DNA from 4 places in the Cupriavidus sp. P-10 genome. Region 4 is predicted to be linked to each of the others. Evidence: predicted binding sites of a transcription regulator. Region 4 holds the regulator's gene; each other region holds the start of a gene.

Region 1 (4,211 bases), on a different replicon from region 4:
CCGGTTGGCGTGATCAGGCGCTTGTCCTTGATCACGGTCTTGAGCGTGCGGGTCTTGTCATCGACCACCACCAGTGCGGACTCGCCGTCCTTGGTGCCCCAGACCGAGAACCAGACCTCGTCGCCGGCCTGGTTGTATTCGGCCTGCACCACGCGCTTGGCGCCGGCTCCTTTCAGGCCGGCCCAATCGGCGATCGGCAGCACCTTGAAGCCGTCTTCCAGGTTGCGCGTATCGAACACCGCCACTGACTGGTTCAGCTTGGCATCGGGATTGAGCGGTGTATCGACCCACAGGTTCGAGGACTTGGGATGCGTCTTGATGAACAGCGAGCCGCCGCCCTGGCCCTTGAGCGTCTGCACCACCTTCCAGGCCTGCGCCGCATGGCCGGCGGGATCGGTGCCGATCAGGCTGATGGTTTCGTCGCCGAGGTGGCTGGTGGCCCAGACCGGGCCGAACTTCGGATGCGTGAAGTTGGCGCCGCGCCCCGGGTGCGGGGTCTTGCCCACCTCGATCAGCGCGGCGAGCTTGTCTTCCTTGGTGTCGACCACGGCGATCTTGTCGGACGCATTGGCCGCGACCAGGAAGTAGCGCCCGGTGGAATCGAAGCCGCCATCATGCAGGAACTTGGCCGAATCGATGGTGGTGGTCTTCAGGTTGGACAGGTCCGAGTAGTTGACCATCAGGATCTTGCCGGTCTCCTTGGCGTTGATCACAAACTCGGGGTGGTAGTGGCTGGCGACGATCGAGGCGACGCGCGGCTCGGGGTGGTACTCGTTGTCAACGGTCATGCCGCGCGTGGACACCACCTTCAGCGGCTTGAGCGTATCGCCTTCCATGATCACGTACTGCGGCGGCCAGTACGAGCCCGCCACCGCGTACTTGTCTTCATAGCCCTTGTACTTGGAGGTTTCGACCGAGCGCGCCTCCATGCCGATCTTGACCTCGGCGACGATGTCGGGCTTGGGCAGCCACAGGTCGATCAGGTCCAGCCGCGCATCGCGCCCGATCACGTACAGGTAGCGGCCCGATGCCGACATGCGCGAGATATGCACCGCATAGCCGGTCTTGACGATGCTGATGATCTGCTTGCTGTCGCCGTCGATCAGCGCGACCTCGCCGGCATCGCGCAGCGTGACCGAGAAGAGATTGTCCAGGTTGTACTGGTTCATCTTCTTCGACGGCCGTTGCGCGACGGGCAGGATGTCCTTGCGGCTTTTCTCGATGTCAGCCAGTGAAAATTCCGGCGGCGTCGGCGGATCGAGCTGTATATAACGGGCCATCAGGTCGACTTCCTTGTCGGAGAGGTCACCGGATGTGCCCCAGTTCGGCATGCCGGCCGGGCTGCCGTACTTGATGAAGGTCTTCAGGTATTCCGAGCCGCGCGCGCGTGTGATGTCTGGCGTCAGCGGCTTGCCGGTCGCGCCCTTGCGCAGCACGCCGTGGCAGCCGGCGCAGCGCTCGAAGTAGATCTGCCTGGCGTGATCGAACTCGGCCGTGGTCAGCGTGGGGATCGTCGCCTTTTGCTCTGCCTTGGTTTCAGGCTTCTGTGCGGCCTTGGCGGGGTTGGTGGCTGCCTGGGGAAGTCCCAGCCAGAGTGAGAGCGGCAGTGCCGCGAATGCGGGGTAAAGCCATCTTCTTGCTTTCATGGTGCCGTGGTTCAGCGGGTTGTGGAAAGCTGTTGTCGCGGTGCTTGTGGGGCGCGAACTGGCACCAGGCGCTTGCAGTGATGATGCGGACACACTGCGAGTAGGGGATTGACTGGCATCAAACCGGGATGGATGACACGCAACGGTTTGTGCGCGGAGCCGAAGATGGTTGCGTGCGTGCCGCGCAGGCGCATGCATGCACGGGGCGCTGCGCTATCCCGCGGGATAGCGCAGCGCCCTCACGGCATGGCGTGGAGAAGTGGACCGACGCGCTGCTAATCCTTGATCAACAGCACCGGGCAGTGCGCATGGGCAAGGACCCGCCTGGCTACCGATCCGACGATGGCATCGAGAAAGCCGCCGCGGCCATGCGAGCCCATCACGATCAGGCTGGCCCCTATCTGGCTTGCATACTCGACGATGCGGGTCGGCGCAAAGCCTGTGAAGCCATGGCGCTCGAACGGGATCCCGGCTTCGCCGAGGATGGTGGCCACCGAGCCCATCGCCTTCTCGTTCTGCTCGCGATGCCAGTCGTCGAGCGTGCCGCGGTCGATGAAGGACTTGATGTCGCCCGGCACATCCGGTTCGCAATGCACTACGTGCACGACGAAGTCGCGGGTCAGCAACGGGCTTTGCGCGAGGTAGCGCGCAGCCGCGTCGCTATAGGACGACCCGTCGGTCGCCAGCAGGATCTTGTTCATGGCTTGCTCCTCATGTGCGCCGGTTACCGGCACCGCGTTCGCGCGGTGCGCCGCTGCGGCCCGGCTGATCGCCCGCTGCGGCGGCTCGCCTGGTCCTGGCCTGGCTGAGCAGGACGGAGACGAACAGCGTCATCGCGACCGCGCCCAGGGACCAGTGCACCGGTATATGGAACCACGGCTCGACCAGCATCTTGGCGCCGATGAAAGCGAGCACGATGGCGAGGCCGTACTTCAGGTACTGGAAATGCGCCGCCAGGTTGGCCAGCAGGAAATACAGGGCTCGCAGCCCCATGATCGCGAAGATGTTCGAGGTGAATACGATGAAGGGATCCGTGGTCACGGCAAAGATCGCCGGGATGCTGTCGACGGCGAACACCAGGTCGGTCGCTTCCACCATCAGCACTACCACGAACATCGGGGTCGCATAGCGCAGGCCGTCGATGCGCACGAAGAAGCGTTCGCCGTGATAGTCCGAGGTGATCCGCATGTGGGCGCAGAGGAAGCGGACGATGGGATTGCGCGAGAGGTCGGGGGCATGCCGGGACATGAACAGCATCCTGATGCCAGTGATGACGAGGAACACGCCGAACACGTAGAGGATCCAGGCGAACTGGCTGATCAGCCACACTCCCACCAGGATCATGGCGGCGCGCATCAGGATTGCGCCGAGTACGCCGAGCAGCAGCACCCTGCGCTGCAGCTCCGGCGGCACGGCGAAGTAGCTGAAGATCATCGCGAACACGAACATGTTGTCGACCGACAGCGACAGCTCGATCAGGTAGCCGGTGTAGAACTCCAGCACCTTGCGAGAGGCTGTATCCCGGCCGGCGTCCTCGGCCACCACATACCAGAGTGCCAGCCCAAAAAGCGCGGCCAGGGTCATCCAGACGAGGGTCCACCCCAGCGCCTCGCGCGTGGAGACGCGGTGCGCATGCCGCCCGCCGAGGACGAAGATATCCACGAGCAGCGTGCCCAGCACCAGGATGAAGAATCCGGCCCACATCGGGGCGGTTGCAAAGGTGTCCATTGCCTTATGGGGTAACTGCAGGGGTAACTGCCGGTGCAACTGCCGGAGGCCGGCGCCCGGTCCGGCCAACCGGGATCATGGCAGCTGCCGCGCGAGGTGGGGCCGCGCAGGCTGGGCCTTCACGCGCAGTGCATCGGGTTCGCCGCAGTAGTGCAGGATCTCGGCGCGGGCCGCGTTGCGCAGCCGCATTGCCGCCGGCCAGTCCTGCCCGTCAGGCGGCACGGGCCGGCCGATGACGACGCTGATCGGGCCGCGGCGCGGCAGCCACTGGCCGTCTCGCAGTACCGAGCGGGTGCCCCGCAGCGCAATGGGAACCACCGGCGCGCCGGCACGGGCGGCGGCGAGGAAGGCGCCCGAGCGGAAACGTTGCAGCCCCGGCTCGCGGCCAAAGGTGCCTTCCGGGAACAGCAGGGCGGATCGTCCGTCACGCACCGCCGCGACCAGGCGCGCGATGGCCTCGGATTCGCGCACGTTGTCGAAGCGGTCGATGAAGTCGGCGCCGATGCTGGACAGGTAGGCGCCCGGAATGCGTTGCGCTTGCAGTTCGCGTTTGGCCACTACGCACACCGGCATGGGCAGTGCGGCGATCAGCACGATGCCGTCCAGGTAGCTGGCATGGTTCGATACCAGCACGCAGGCGCGGTTGCGCGGCAGCTGCTCCAGCCCCTGCACGAACCATGGCACCGCGGCCAGCCGCAGCAGCAGCCGGGCGGCATGGTGGCTGAGCGCCCAGCCCATGGCGGGCCGGTGCATCGCCACCGAGGCCAGGCACGTCACCGGCGCCATCGCGGCGAACAACAGCCAGGTGTACAACGAATAGGACAGCCCGGCGGCGGC
Region 2 (4,211 bases), on a different replicon from region 4:
TTGCTTGCCGTGGACGGCAGCCGCTCCTCCGACCTGGCGCTCAGCCAGGCGATCGCCATCGGCCGGGCCACCAATGCCGAAGTCAAAGTGCTGTACGTGGTGGACGACAGCGACATCTATTTCGGGACGGGCTCTTTCGACCCGCACGAACTGGTCAGAAAACTGGTCTCTCATGGCCGCAAGGCATTGGATGCGGCCACTGCCCGCCTTAACGAAGCCGGTATCCGCTGCAACGCACAACTGGACGAGGAGCCGGTGGCCCCAGGCCGGATCTCGACGACCATCGTCAACGAAGCAAACACCTGGAATGCCGACATGATCGTTTTGGGGACCCATGGCCGGCGCGGCGTTAGGCGCGTGCTGATGGGCAGCGTGTCAGAAGGCGTCCTTGCGCAGACCACCAAGCCGGTGCTGCTGGTCCGTAGCGAGATCGAAGGCTGATTGCGCCATGCCGCCGACCATGCGAGCGATGCTGTTCGAGGGTGCGGGGCTGCCCTTGCGCCTGCTGGACGTCCCAGTGCCCGAGCCAGGGCCGGGCGAGGTCCGCATTACCGTGGCCGCCTGCGGCGTGTGCCGCACCGATCTGCATATCGCCGACGGCGACCTGCGCTATCCCAAGCCTGCGCTCATTCCGGGGCACGAGATCGTCGGCACGGTCGAATCGTGTGGCACCGGTGTCACCGCGTTCAGGCAGGGCGACCGTGTCGGCGTGCCATGGCTGGGCCATACCTGCGGACAGTGCAGCTACTGCGTGCGACATCACGAGAATCTTTGCGACGCGCCGCAGTTCACCGGCTACACGCGTGACGGCGGCTACGCGGAGTACGTGGTGGCCGACAGCCGCTACTGCTTCAGCATTCCCGCCGCCTATGACAACGAGCACGCCGCCCCACTGCTCTGTGCCGGCCTGATCGGCTACCGCACGCTGCGAATGGCGGGTGAAGCGCGCCGCATCGGCATCTACGGCTTTGGTGCGGCAGCCCACCTGGTGACGCAAATCGCCGTGGCGCAGGGCCGGGAGGTCTATGCCTTCACCCGCACGGGCGACAGCGCTGCCCAGCAGTTGGCACACCAGTCTGGCGCATGCTGGGCCGGCGCCAGCGACCTCGATGCACCGGTACCGCTGGACGCGGCACTGATCTTTGCCCCCGTGGGCGCGCTGGTGCCGCGTGCGCTGCGCGCCATCGACAAAGGCGGCATCGTCGTCTGCGGCGGCATCCATATGAGCGACATCCCGGCCATGCCCTACCAGTTGCTGTGGGAAGAGCGACGGCTGTGCTCCGTGGCCAACCTCACTCGGGCCGATGGCGACGCGTTGATGGCGATCGCGGCCCACACGCCGCTACAGACCCATATCACCACCTATCCGCTCGAACAGGCCAACGTTGCCTTGGTCGACCTGCGCGCGGGCCGCCTGGCCGGCGCCGCCGTCCTGACTATCCATCCCTGAGTCTTTTCCGCCGCCTGCAGCAGGGATGCCAGGGAGAACGCTTGATTTGGCTGAAGGCCGGCACGCAAGTGCCTAGCATGCACTCATGGTTTCGTGTGCTTGGACGACCCGACAAGATTTCAGCCGACAAGCTTTCAGGAGAGGAACAAAAACCGCCGGCGTCTCCCTTTTCGGGAGGCTTTCAACGGCGCTTACCGACCACATTGAGAATGCGTTCGCCCTCTCTGGTCAGGCGAAATTGCCTCCGATCAGGTCTCGAGGTCTCGAGCTGCGCCAGCTGGCGCTCAACGAGTGCACTGATGTCAGCGGGGTCCAACTCGCGGGTATGTTCCGAATCGCTGAGAATCATCAGCGCTGCGAGCTCGTGGGGGCTTAGCATCTCTGTCTCCCGCAGAGGTTGACGATTACGCGTGCGGCGCTGCATGACGGAGCCGCATGGGCCACGCGTTGCAGCAACCGAATTTTAGGGGCCACTATGTCGGGTCGTGGCCCTGACTGCGGATCTTTTGAGGTAGGTCAAATCGGCATACCGTTTGGCCAAGGTTAGGTCCTACCGCTCGCGAAAAGGAGGCTCGCGCTTGATGTACTGACGGCCCGGTCGACATAAGATTGCAGGCGAAGGGTGTTTACTAAACCACGTTTGTTCAGTTTCTGGTCTGCGCTGCCTGCCTACAGGTTGAGAAATAAGAGATTTGGCGCGGCGCAGCAGTCCGGCAAATCCGGATTGGGTGTGAGGACCGGCTGGTGCCGGTGGAGTGGCGCGCCGCTGAAGGCCCGCCGCTGGTAGCCGTCCAGCGCGAGCGCGGCTGGACGAGCTGCTGTTCGTGATCATCCTGGACTGACAGACCGATGCTGGCCATCCCCAGCGCAGGCTGGTTAAGCGAGATCGGCAGGCGCGTCATGCTCGCCTGGAATGGCAGCCGCGAATCCGCCCGGGCGATCCATGACGCCTCACGTCGATGAACGTCCCGGCGCTTTTCTCGCACTAGTCTTCTGCGCACAACAGGGCGATACCTCAGCCGTGCCGGCGCAGGCCACGCCCGTTGATCTGAAACAAGAGTCGATCTCGCCTGCCGCCTAGACTGATTTGTAGCTTCTGCGAGAGGGCGATCATGGCTTACGACAGCATCCTGGTGCATCTGGACAGCAATCCGCAGGCGCTGCAGCGGCTCGAAGTGGCGGGGCACATTGCCGCGGCTAACCAGTGCCCGCTGATCGGCATGTACGCCGGTTTCGTTCTCGATCCGGGCATCTACCTCACGGAGGGCGCGCAGCAATTTGTAGCGGACGACCTGGCCCGGCGCAACAAGGTCAGGGAAAACGTCCGGGTGCAGTTTCTTGCTGCGACTCAAGCACTGCCGGTGCGCGCCGAGTGGCGCGCGGCAGAGCGAGAGTCCGTGGTGACAGTGCTGCGCGAGGCTCGCGAGGCCGGACTGATCGTTGCCGGCCAGTACGACGCCGACAACACCGAAGGCCCGGTGGCTCGACAGCTGCTGGAATCGTTGCTGCTGGAGACCGGCCGTCCGACGCTGGTCGTGCCGTGCGCCGGCAAGTTTCCCACCGTTGGCACGCGGGTTATCGTCGCGTGGAATGGCAGCCGGGAGGCGGCGCGGGCGCTGCACGATGCTGTGCCGCTGATGGCCGGTGCCCAGGCGCACATTCTTTGCGCACACACTGCGGCCAAGGAGGCAAGAGCAGACGCCACCCCGGTCGGCCACGCCGCGCGTGTGCTGGAGCACCACGGCGTGGCCGTGGAAATCGAACACGGTCCCGGCGGTGCTGACCTGACCATCGGCGAGCTCCTGCTTTCGCGCGCGGCGGATTCTAATGCCGACCTGATCGTGATGGGGGCCTACGGATACGGTCGCATGCGCGAACTGGTGCTTGGCGGCGTCACGCGTACGCTTTTGGACTCCATGACGGTACCTGTGCTGTTCTCGCGCTGAAGCGAAGACAGCCCAGACTGGAACCGGTTACTGCCATGAAAGCGCTTCAACGGTCTCGCTATAGCGCCTGCCTGCAGCGATGCAGCGTCGGATTGCTTTTTTGCATCGTCTGCAGCGCTTGTGCCGGCGCGCCCAATTTTCTCCGCCCTCCCAAGCTGCGAGCGGACCAAGCCGTGCGGGCGAGCATCTCGGCGCGCGTTGTGCCGCATGCCCTTGCTCAGGCGGAGGCGCTCTGATGGACTACCGGACGATCGTTGTCGAGCTTGGGCCAGACGCCGGTTGCGTCGCCCGTATCCGCATGGCTGCGGACCTGGCTTCCTGCTTTGGGGCGCATATCATTGGTGCCAGCGCGACTGGCCTGCGCATCGATCCCGTGCGTGGCGCCGGCGACGATGCGGCGCGGTACGCAGAACTTGCGCGCCGCCGCCTGCTGAGCCAAATCGCGTCGTACCGGGAGTTACTGGGCAATACGTTGGCTGATGCCACACCCGCGATCACATTCTCGCATCATGTCGTGGCAGAGGAGACCGGCTGGGTCCTGGCACAGGAGGCGCGCGTGGCCGATATCGTCCTGCTCGCGCGGCCGGCCACCACAGGGGGAGTCGTGCCATCGCTTACGGCCGAGGTGGCCGAATATGTGCTGCTGAATGCGGGGCGGCCGGTGGTCGTCCTGCCTAACGAGGTCCGCCGCCTGCATGGCGGCCACGTGGTGATTGCATGGGACGGTCAGCGCGAGGCCGCTAGGGCGGTAGCCGATGCGATGCCCCTGCTCCTTCGCGCCAGACAGGTAACGATACTTGGAGTCTGGGACCGGG
Region 3 (4,211 bases), on a different replicon from region 4:
GCCGTAGCGACCCAATTCCTCCTCCACCAGGCAGTACTCAGGCACGCCGAAACCCAACCCCCCGTACTCCCGTGGGGTAAGCATTCCGAGAAGGCCTCGCCGCCCGAGTTCATTGAATGCGTGGCGAGGAAATACGCCTTCACGTGCTGCCTTGGCCATGTCGCCCTGGATAACCCCAGCAAACTCCCGAATGCTCTCGATTGCGGAAGAAGCCCAAGCCGGGTCTTTCAGACGTAGTTCCAGATTCATTGCTGTGTCTCGTCGGTGGTTTTGGTTATCATCTGATTGTCCGGACGATGATAGGATGAAGCGTATGTGGCGTCAAGACTTTGCTTCCGCTAACATCGCCTTTCGTTTGGCGACGAACGAAACTGGTGACCATCCCGAGGGAGGCCACTTCGACTCCCCGGACGTTAACCTCAACATTCGCTAACGCGACGACCGTGAAACATATTCAACACAGCATGACGTGTCCGCGCGTCTGGGCTTCGATACCAACCTATGTATCAAGCAGGAGCGGGGGTGACCTCGAGCACGGCTTCTGCTGCGCGGCTCGGGCGCACTACCGCCAAAGGACCGCCCTGGCGGTCCGATCGCCAACGAACGCTCGTCCGGGCGAGGAGCATCAGTGATGAGTCCCACGCCACATTCCAGCCTGGACAATCTCGGATCCCGCCCGCCCAAACATCTGTTGCTGGCGCAGTCGCTCCTCGCCGACATCCGCAGAGGCCGATATCCGGTGGAATCTCTCCTGCCCACAGAGGAAGCCCTATGCGCGATGTTCGGAGTTAGCCGTTTTACAGTTCGCTCTGCCCTAAGCGCGCTGCAGGACCGAGGCTATGTTCGAAAGCAGAGGCCGATCGGAACGCGCGTAATCGCAGACAGAACCGAAGACCAGCAGACCATAAGGCTGACGTCGCTAGGTGATCTTGTTCAGCTCGCCGAGGGCGGTCAGCAGATGATCACCGCAAGCGCCGATATCGCTGCGGATCCGACACTGGCTACCACTATTGGTTGCGCCGTTGGTCAACACTGGCGGCACCTTGAAGTCCTACGCTGGACAGGCGGTAACAAGGAGGCGCCTGCGATGCTTAGCCATTTATGGATTCATCCCATGTACTCGGGCGTCGCTCAAGATCTCCACCTCAATCGGATCTCCCCCGTTGTCATCTTTATCGAACAGATTGGGCAACAATTCGGCGAACGTCCGTCCGACATCCAGCAGACCGTCAGTGCATTCAATATAAGGGGACAACTGGCTCGTGCGCTGCAGGTCAAGAACGGTACTCCTGGCCTTCGTATCCAACGCTGGTTCCGCAATGGTTCCGGCGACTTGATCCTCTATGCCGATGGTTTTTATAACGGGCTCCTATATAAATACCAAACGACCCTGCACTTGAGTAACTAGGCTGGTTCTCGGATCATTGGGCGACGGAACGCACTTCAGTGCACTTCTGTGGTCCGAGGATCGGACGGCGGAAACGTGGTATCAGCAGGCCCCTTTTGCTCGGTAAGCGTAGAAGCTGCGGACTGAGATCATCCCGGAAAGGCTGCACGTGGCCCGCTGCACATGATCCTGGAAGGTGGCGCCGCTTTGATCTGCGTCAGACGCAAATCGTGCAGGGCAACTATTGTGGTAATGAAGGCCCCGCAAGTTCCGATATCGCATCGTACTCAACCGTCTGCTTGCCCAGCTTCCCAGGAGGGCGTCATGGCCACCCCGCTCGTCACCTCGCTTCCGACTTCACCTTCCGCCGCGCTTTCCACCCCAAGCCCGACACCGCTTGCCGCCTGGCATACCGACCATGTCCATTTCGCCTCCCTGCTCGACCTGCTGGAACAGCAAGTCAGCACCTTCCATCAGGGCGAGCAGCCAGACTACGGCCTGATGGCCACGATCATCCATTACATGCGCAACTATGGCGACTGCATGCACCATCCCCGCGAGGATGTTGCCTACGCGCTGCTCGTGGAACGGGATCCCGGCACGCGGATCATCATCAGCCGGTTACTGCAGGAACATCGCGTGATCGCCACGGTCGGCGCGGAGTTGCTCAATCGCCTGCGTGAAGCCCAGAGCGAAGTGGTCACTTCGCGAGCGGCACTGGAAGCGGCCGCGGCCATGTACCTGGTGTACTACCGCAACCATCTGTCCACCGAGGAAAAGCAGGTCATGCCGCGCGCCGCCCGGTTCCTGACCGAAGCCGACTGGGCGGAGGTCGCCGCGGTCGATTGGGCCAGTGCCGATCCCCTATTCGGCGCCAATGTGGAGAAGCGCTTCGCGACCTTGCGCAAGCAGATCGACAGCGAAGCGAACGCCTCCATGCACTGAACGCCGGTCGTTTCGCGGCACTGCCGGGCCTCGGCCGAGAACTTATGCCGGAACCGGTAGGCGCCATGAGCACACCCGGTTTCAGCGCGGCCATCATTCCATGGGCGGGCCAGCGGCGGCAGGTAGGCAATGCCCGCCGCGTCGAGCGTTTCGCTGGTGGCATGCTCGCGGCCGTATGTGTTCAGGTCAACGCCGCGCCAGCAGTTGTTCCAGCGAAACCGGCCCGATGACGCGGATGTCCTTGCCGTCGCGCACGCCGAGGCAGGGCTTGCCATCTTTCAGGAACTGTCACGTTGGAACGGAACCGGCGTGCTGGCTGAGCCACGCCTGGAAGGCGTGGCAGATGTCGTCATGGGCGCGGCAAGCCGATGCGGAGGCTTCAAAGAAGCCGAAGAAGGGATGGAACATGTCATCGAAACGAAGCACACGCACCGGCACGCCAGCCGCGGCAAGCCGACCTGCATAGGTCACGCCTTCCGCCTGCAGCGGATCGTGTCCCGCCACCGCCACCACTGCCGGCGCCACGCCATGAAGGTCGGTCGCATGCATCGGTGACGGCGGGAAACAGTCGGCCAGCGCAACGTTCTCGCCGAGGTACAGCCGCGAGATATCGCGCAGGTCGGAAGGCGACAGCATCGGAAAGTCGCTGCGTAACGCTTCAATCTGCCCTATATCGCGTGCGAAATCGACGCCTGGCACGACCAGCAACTGCGCCGCCAGGCGCTCGGCCTGATCGCCCCGGTCGCGCAGCCTGAGCGCGGTGGAGGCGGCCAGGTTGCCGCCCGCGCTTTCCCCGGCCACCGCGACCCGCGCCCTGTCGCCGCCCAGTTCGCCGGCATTGCGCAGCGCCCACAGCGTCGCGGTGAGGGCGTCGTCATGCGCGGCGGGAAACGGATGTTCAGGCGCGAGCCGGTAGTCGACCGAGACGATGACGGCATTGACGTCGCGGCAAAGCTTTCGCGCGATGTCGTCCATCAGCGCCACGCTGCCTAGGACAAAGCCGCCGCCGTGGAAGAACACGACCGTCGGCAGCGACATCGATGCATGGCGGGGACGGTAGACCCGCACCGGCACGCGCGCACCCTCATGGACGGCAATGCAGTCCTCGATGGCGCCGACCTCGGGCAGCGGAGTCCGCTCGCGCGCCGCCTGGATGGCAACACGCATGCGTTCGCGGGCCTCGTCAGGCGTGCCGGAAAACGGAGCCGGCGCATCCGCCGCACGCATCGATGCCACGATGGCTGCCAGTTCCGGGTCGAGTGGGATATGCATTGGGCTTTCCTTCACCGGAGGCCGAGAACATAGTGCTGCGACGCCAGCGCACGCCGGCGCAACGCGTCCAGGTCGATATTCGTCATGCGGCCATGGCGCTTGACCGTGCGGCCGGCGACAAGCACCGTATCCACATTACCCGGATGCGCAGCCAGCACGACCGCGCCCACCGCATCGGAGACCGGCGTCAGGTTGAGATCATCGGCGCGGATCATGATGACGTCGGCCTGCTTGCCGGGCGTCAGCGAGCCGACCTTGTGCGCCAGCCCGTTTGCCCTGGCCCCCGCCACCGTGGCAAATTCCAGCACGTCGCGCAGCGACAGCGTTGCCGGCGCATTCGCCACGCGCGAGTGGCCGCCCCCCATCCACGAGCGGTAGTAGGCAAAGGCGTGGCGCATCTGGGTGAACATGTCGCCCGAGCACTTGGTTTCGGTATCCCCGCTCAAACTGGGCCGGATACCGGCCGCGAGCAGGCGATCGAAGGGAATGTCGCCGATCCCCTGCGCGTTCATTTCGCAATGCACGCCCAACGACGCGCTGACGCCGGCACCGGCCATCATCGCGATCTCTTCCTGGCTGGAAAAGCAGCAGTGCACAAAGGTCAGGT
Region 4 (4,211 bases):
CGTCACCGGCTGGCGATAAGCGATGATCGCCAGCGTCTCCATCACGGCGCGCGAATATTTCGGCGGCTTTTCAGGATTCAGGCGGTCGAGGTATTCGCGCATTTCGGGGCGGCTCTGGAAGCGCCAGCCGCTGGCCAGCGACACTAGCTCCACGCCGCGCGGGCGCCAGTCCTGGCGCAACTCCTCCAGCAGCACGCGGACGGTGTCCGCGCCGACATCGTCGGCGAACAGCCGTCGCAGATCATTGACGCGCAAAGGTTCCTGCGCGCAGATCAGCGCCGTCTCGAGGACGATCTTCGCCTCTTGGGTATTCATGTTGATGGTGTGCAGCCTGTCTTTGCACCTGCTCCCGGACGGATCCGGGGCACCGGAGATTTTGGATACAGCGACGCCAATGCCATCGCCATCTCATTGCGCAGCTCACCCGGATACCTGCTGCATCCAAGCCGTGCACTTCCATTCTTTGCATCGAGTTGCCGGGTCACTCCGGCAGGAGATCGTTCGCATGCCGCCATGGGCCGGTCAGCGAACCTCTTGCGTGGCACATCCGAAAACCGGACGCTGCTGTCGGCGAACTGAACGCCTCGGACGCAAGAAAAACGGGTATCGGGAGCAAGGCCGGCATCTCCAACACCGCAGTGCCAGCCGGGCTTTGATCTTTTGAACCGGATGGACCGCGGGCCGGGCCGGGCATCGAACCACCAACGCTTCCCGCCGCCGTGGGCGTGCCTTCTGGTAGGAAGGCCGCTTGGCGCTGCTCGCCGTTGCTTACAAAACACCGCGCGATACCGCAATGTTGGCGATTGTATGGCATTCCCGCCCTTGCCCGCAACCATCATTCGCTGCGCCGCGCGCCCCATGCGCCTCAAAAGACCAGGCAGAAACCCTGCTCTGCCAGCGAATGTGGCAGCAACACCGCGCGCGCCAGGCCAAGGGCCCCGAACGCCATGACCGCCACGCCCGCGCCCACCCGCACCGCGCGCCGCCGCGACAGGCTGCGCAGGTAGCCGGACAGCCCCGACAGCACCAGCAGGTTGGGCAGCGTGCCGACGCCGAACACGCCCATCACCAGTGCGCCGGAACCGGCATTGCCGGCGAGCAGCGCAAGCGTCAGCGCACCATAGACCATGCCGCACGGCACCAGCCCCCAGGCCAGTCCAACCCCGTAGCGCCTGGCAAGGCCCCCATGCGCACGCACGAACGCGGGCATGTTGCCGCCTAGCCGGCCCAACTGCCGCGCCACGCCACTGCCAGCCCGCGCCGCCAGCCGCTCCAGCCATGCCACGGTAAAGGCATTGCCGCGCAGCAGGCGCCAGCCCGACCACAGCAGCATGGCGCTGCCGGCACCGAACAGCCAGCGCTGCAACGGCAGGTAATCCTGCTTCCACGCGCCGGCGCCGATCGCGCCCAGCAGCGCGCCTAGCATCATGTAGGTCGAAATCCTGCCCAGGTGCATTGCCAGCAACTCGCCGACCCAGGCAGCACGGCTGCGCACGAAGGTCATGGCCGCAACGCTGCCACGTGGTTGTTCGACTGCCAGCGCGATGCCGCCACACATTGCTGCACAGTGCACGCCGCCCAGCAATGCCAGCATAAAAACGCTAATTAGCACACCAAATGTCAAATCTGGCTCCCTGCCGCATCACATCGCACGGTAAAATGTCCTGATCGCGCCCTCGCATCCAATCTTGCAGGTTCCAATTGCTTACCTCCATTCCAATCACCGAAATGTCGCCCCGTTGCTCCACATGCGCGATGGGGCAACTGTGCCTTCCGGTTGGCATGTCCCAGCAAGACCTTACCAAGATGGACACGCTGGTGCAGGAACGCATCCGGGTCCATAAGGGTGAGACCTTGTATCGCATGGGCGATCCCCTCACCGCGGTTTATGCCGTTCGCTTCGGCACGCTCAAGACGCACGTCACGACCGAAGACGGCCGTTCACAGATTACCGGTTTCCATCTGCCAGGCGAGATCGTCGGACTCGACGGCCTGGGGGAAATGCAGCATGCCTCTGACGCGACCGCGCTGGAAGATACCGAAGTCTGCGTAGTCCGCCTTGGTGACCTCCAGACCCTGTCCGCAGACCTGCCTTCGCTGCAGCACCAGTTCCTGCGGCTGATGGGCAAGGAAATCACGCACGACCAGCTGATGCTGGTGACACTCGGCTCGATGCGCGCCGAAGAGCGCCTGGCCGCGTTCCTGATCAACCTGTCGGAGCGCCTTTCGGCACGCGGGTACTCGTCGACCGAATTCGTGATGCGCATGAGCCGCGAGGAAATCGGCAGCTACCTGGGCCTGAAACTGGAAACCGTCAGCCGCCTGTTCTCGCGCTTCGCTGAAGCCGGCCTGATCCAGATTCGCCAGCGCCACGTGAAGCTGGTGGATCTCGCCGGCATCAAGCAGCTCTACAGCCGTAGCTGCTGACCCTTCCCCACGCCACACCACACCGCATTGCGCTTGCGCCGCACAGGGCGGCGCAAGCATCGCCCTTCACTCCAGCTCGTCGGTATCGCTAAGCCGCGTCGGCATCGTGTACAGCGTCAGGCCGCTGGACAGCGCGCAGAATATCCACGCCAGCAGGAAGCTCATCGTATAGATCGATTCGCGCGACGCCTCGATCGGATGCCCGAAGAACTTCAGGTCACCGGGATCCACGACCGAGAACACCGTCGCGGTGGCGAAGCCCGCCATCAGGAACCCCGGCCACAAGACCCACATCAGCCAGCGCAACCTCATGGCTGCCTCGCTGCGCTCGGCTGAGGCCGCACTGCCTCCGCCTTCTCGACCACCAGTCCATGACGCGCCGCGCCCTGCACCGGCATGTCAGGATGCGACGACGCAAGCCAGATGGTGACGCCGCACGCCACCATCGCGACCAGCGGGCCGCTCATCAACAGCCACGGCCACGGCTCCTTCCACCACGGATTGCCTTGCTGATTCATCATGCCCCCTTAAGTTCTGCACCGAGCGCCTGGCGTCACAGGTCGCGCGGCACGATAAAGCTGGTGGTTTGCCGGATCTCGGCGCTGCCCCGCTCAGTTGCTTCGCTGGTCACCGTCACGCGGATCTTGTGCGTGCCTTGCGCGGCGTATTCGATCGGCACGCGTATGCGGATCGGCAACAGCCGGTTCGACGTCGGCGCCAGCGACTCGGCCTGCTTGTCGTATTCGACCGTCAGGTTTTTCAACTCGTCGCTGTCGGCTCGCACGCTGATGTGCATCGGCCCTTCAGTCGTGTTGATCAGCTGCAGGCGATAGACGTTCTCGATCCAGCGGCCCTCGACTTCCCGGCCCAACGCGCCGCGGTCGCGGATGATGTCCACCTTCAGCGGCGTGCGCAGCGCGATCGAAGCGACGAAGCCCGCAAGCAGCGCAACCCACACCACCGAATAGATGATGACACGCGGGCGCATCAAGCGCTTGCGCGACGCTGCCGCCGACAGCGCCTTGCGCATGGCATTTTCCGACGTGTACCGGATCAGGCCGCGCGGATAGGACATCTTGTCCATGACCTGGTCGCAGGCGTCGATGCAGGCACCGCAGCCGATGCATTCATACTGCAGGCCGTCGCGGATGTCGATGCCGGTCGGGCACACCTGGACGCAAATGCTGCAGTTGACGCAATCGCCCAGGCCCGCCTGGCGATGATCGGTCTTGCGCGAACGGCTGCCACGCGGCTCGCCCCGGCCGATGTCGTAGGTAACGACATAGGTGTCGCGGTCGACCATCACGCTCTGGAAACGCGCGTACGGGCACATGTACTTGCATACCTGCTCGCGCATGAAGCCCGCGTTGCCCCAGGTGGCAAACGCGTAGAACAGCATCCAGAACGTCTGCCACGGGCCCAGCGACAAACTCGCCAGCTCGCCGCCAAGTTCACGAATCGGCGCGAAGTAGCCGATGAAGGTGAACCCAGTCCACAGGGCGATCAGTACCCACAGGAAGTGCTTGGTGGCCTTGAGGCGCAGCTTGCGCAGGCTCCAGGGATCGCCATCCAGGCGGATGCGCGCGATCCGGTCGCCCTCGATCCGCCGCTCGATCCACATGAATATCTCGGTATAGACCGTCTGTGGACAGGCATAGCCGCAAAACAGCCGCCCGGCAATTGCCGTGAACAAGAACAGCGCCAGCGCCGAAATGACCAGCAGCACGGCGAGGTAGATGACATCCTGCGGCCACAGCACCAGCCCGAAGATATAGAACTTGCGT

The links. The regulator FNR, encoded in region 4, switches genes on or off when oxygen is low (the NO sensors DNR and NnrR bind a similar motif). The targets are predictions, from matches to a motif close to TTGATNNNNATCAA.
Region 1: the regulator FNR is predicted to act here: its motif matches at 1,755-1,768, upstream of CTP10_RS28315 (nitrite reductase).
Region 2: the regulator FNR is predicted to act here: its motif matches at 2,494-2,507, upstream of CTP10_RS33965 (universal stress protein).
Region 3: the regulator FNR is predicted to act here: its motif matches at 1,595-1,608, upstream of CTP10_RS36760 (hemerythrin domain-containing protein).

The regions. Positions count from the first base shown of each region.
Region 1 is NZ_AP025171.1:2,550,249-2,554,459, reverse strand. It holds gene CTP10_RS28315 (nitrite reductase) at 1-1,646, opposite strand, end outside; gene CTP10_RS28310 (universal stress protein) at 1,922-2,347, opposite strand; gene CTP10_RS28305 (TerC family protein) at 2,358-3,374, opposite strand; gene CTP10_RS28300 (AMP-binding protein) at 3,450-4,211, opposite strand, start outside.
Region 2 is NZ_AP025172.1:860,751-864,961, forward strand. It holds gene CTP10_RS33955 (universal stress protein) at 1-441, shown strand, start outside; gene CTP10_RS33960 (zinc-dependent alcohol dehydrogenase family protein) at 449-1,450, shown strand; gene CTP10_RS33965 (universal stress protein) at 2,563-3,396, shown strand; gene CTP10_RS33970 (universal stress protein) at 3,632-4,211, shown strand, end outside.
Region 3 is NZ_AP025172.1:1,460,876-1,465,086, forward strand. It holds gene CTP10_RS36750 (acyl-CoA dehydrogenase family protein) at 1-249, opposite strand, end outside; gene CTP10_RS36755 (GntR family transcriptional regulator) at 632-1,408, shown strand; gene CTP10_RS36760 (hemerythrin domain-containing protein) at 1,712-2,332, shown strand; gene CTP10_RS36765 (alpha/beta hydrolase) at 2,621-3,604, opposite strand; gene CTP10_RS36770 (amidohydrolase family protein) at 3,616-4,211, opposite strand, start outside.
Region 4 is NZ_AP025170.1:2,178,425-2,182,635, forward strand. It holds gene scpB (SMC-Scp complex subunit ScpB) at 1-315, opposite strand, end outside; gene CTP10_RS10040 (urease accessory protein UreH domain-containing protein) at 866-1,624, opposite strand; gene fnr (fumarate/nitrate reduction transcriptional regulator Fnr) at 1,702-2,427, shown strand; gene CTP10_RS10050 (hypothetical protein) at 2,494-2,739, opposite strand; gene CTP10_RS10055 (FixH family protein) at 2,736-2,945, opposite strand; gene ccoG (cytochrome c oxidase accessory protein CcoG) at 2,981-4,211, opposite strand, start outside.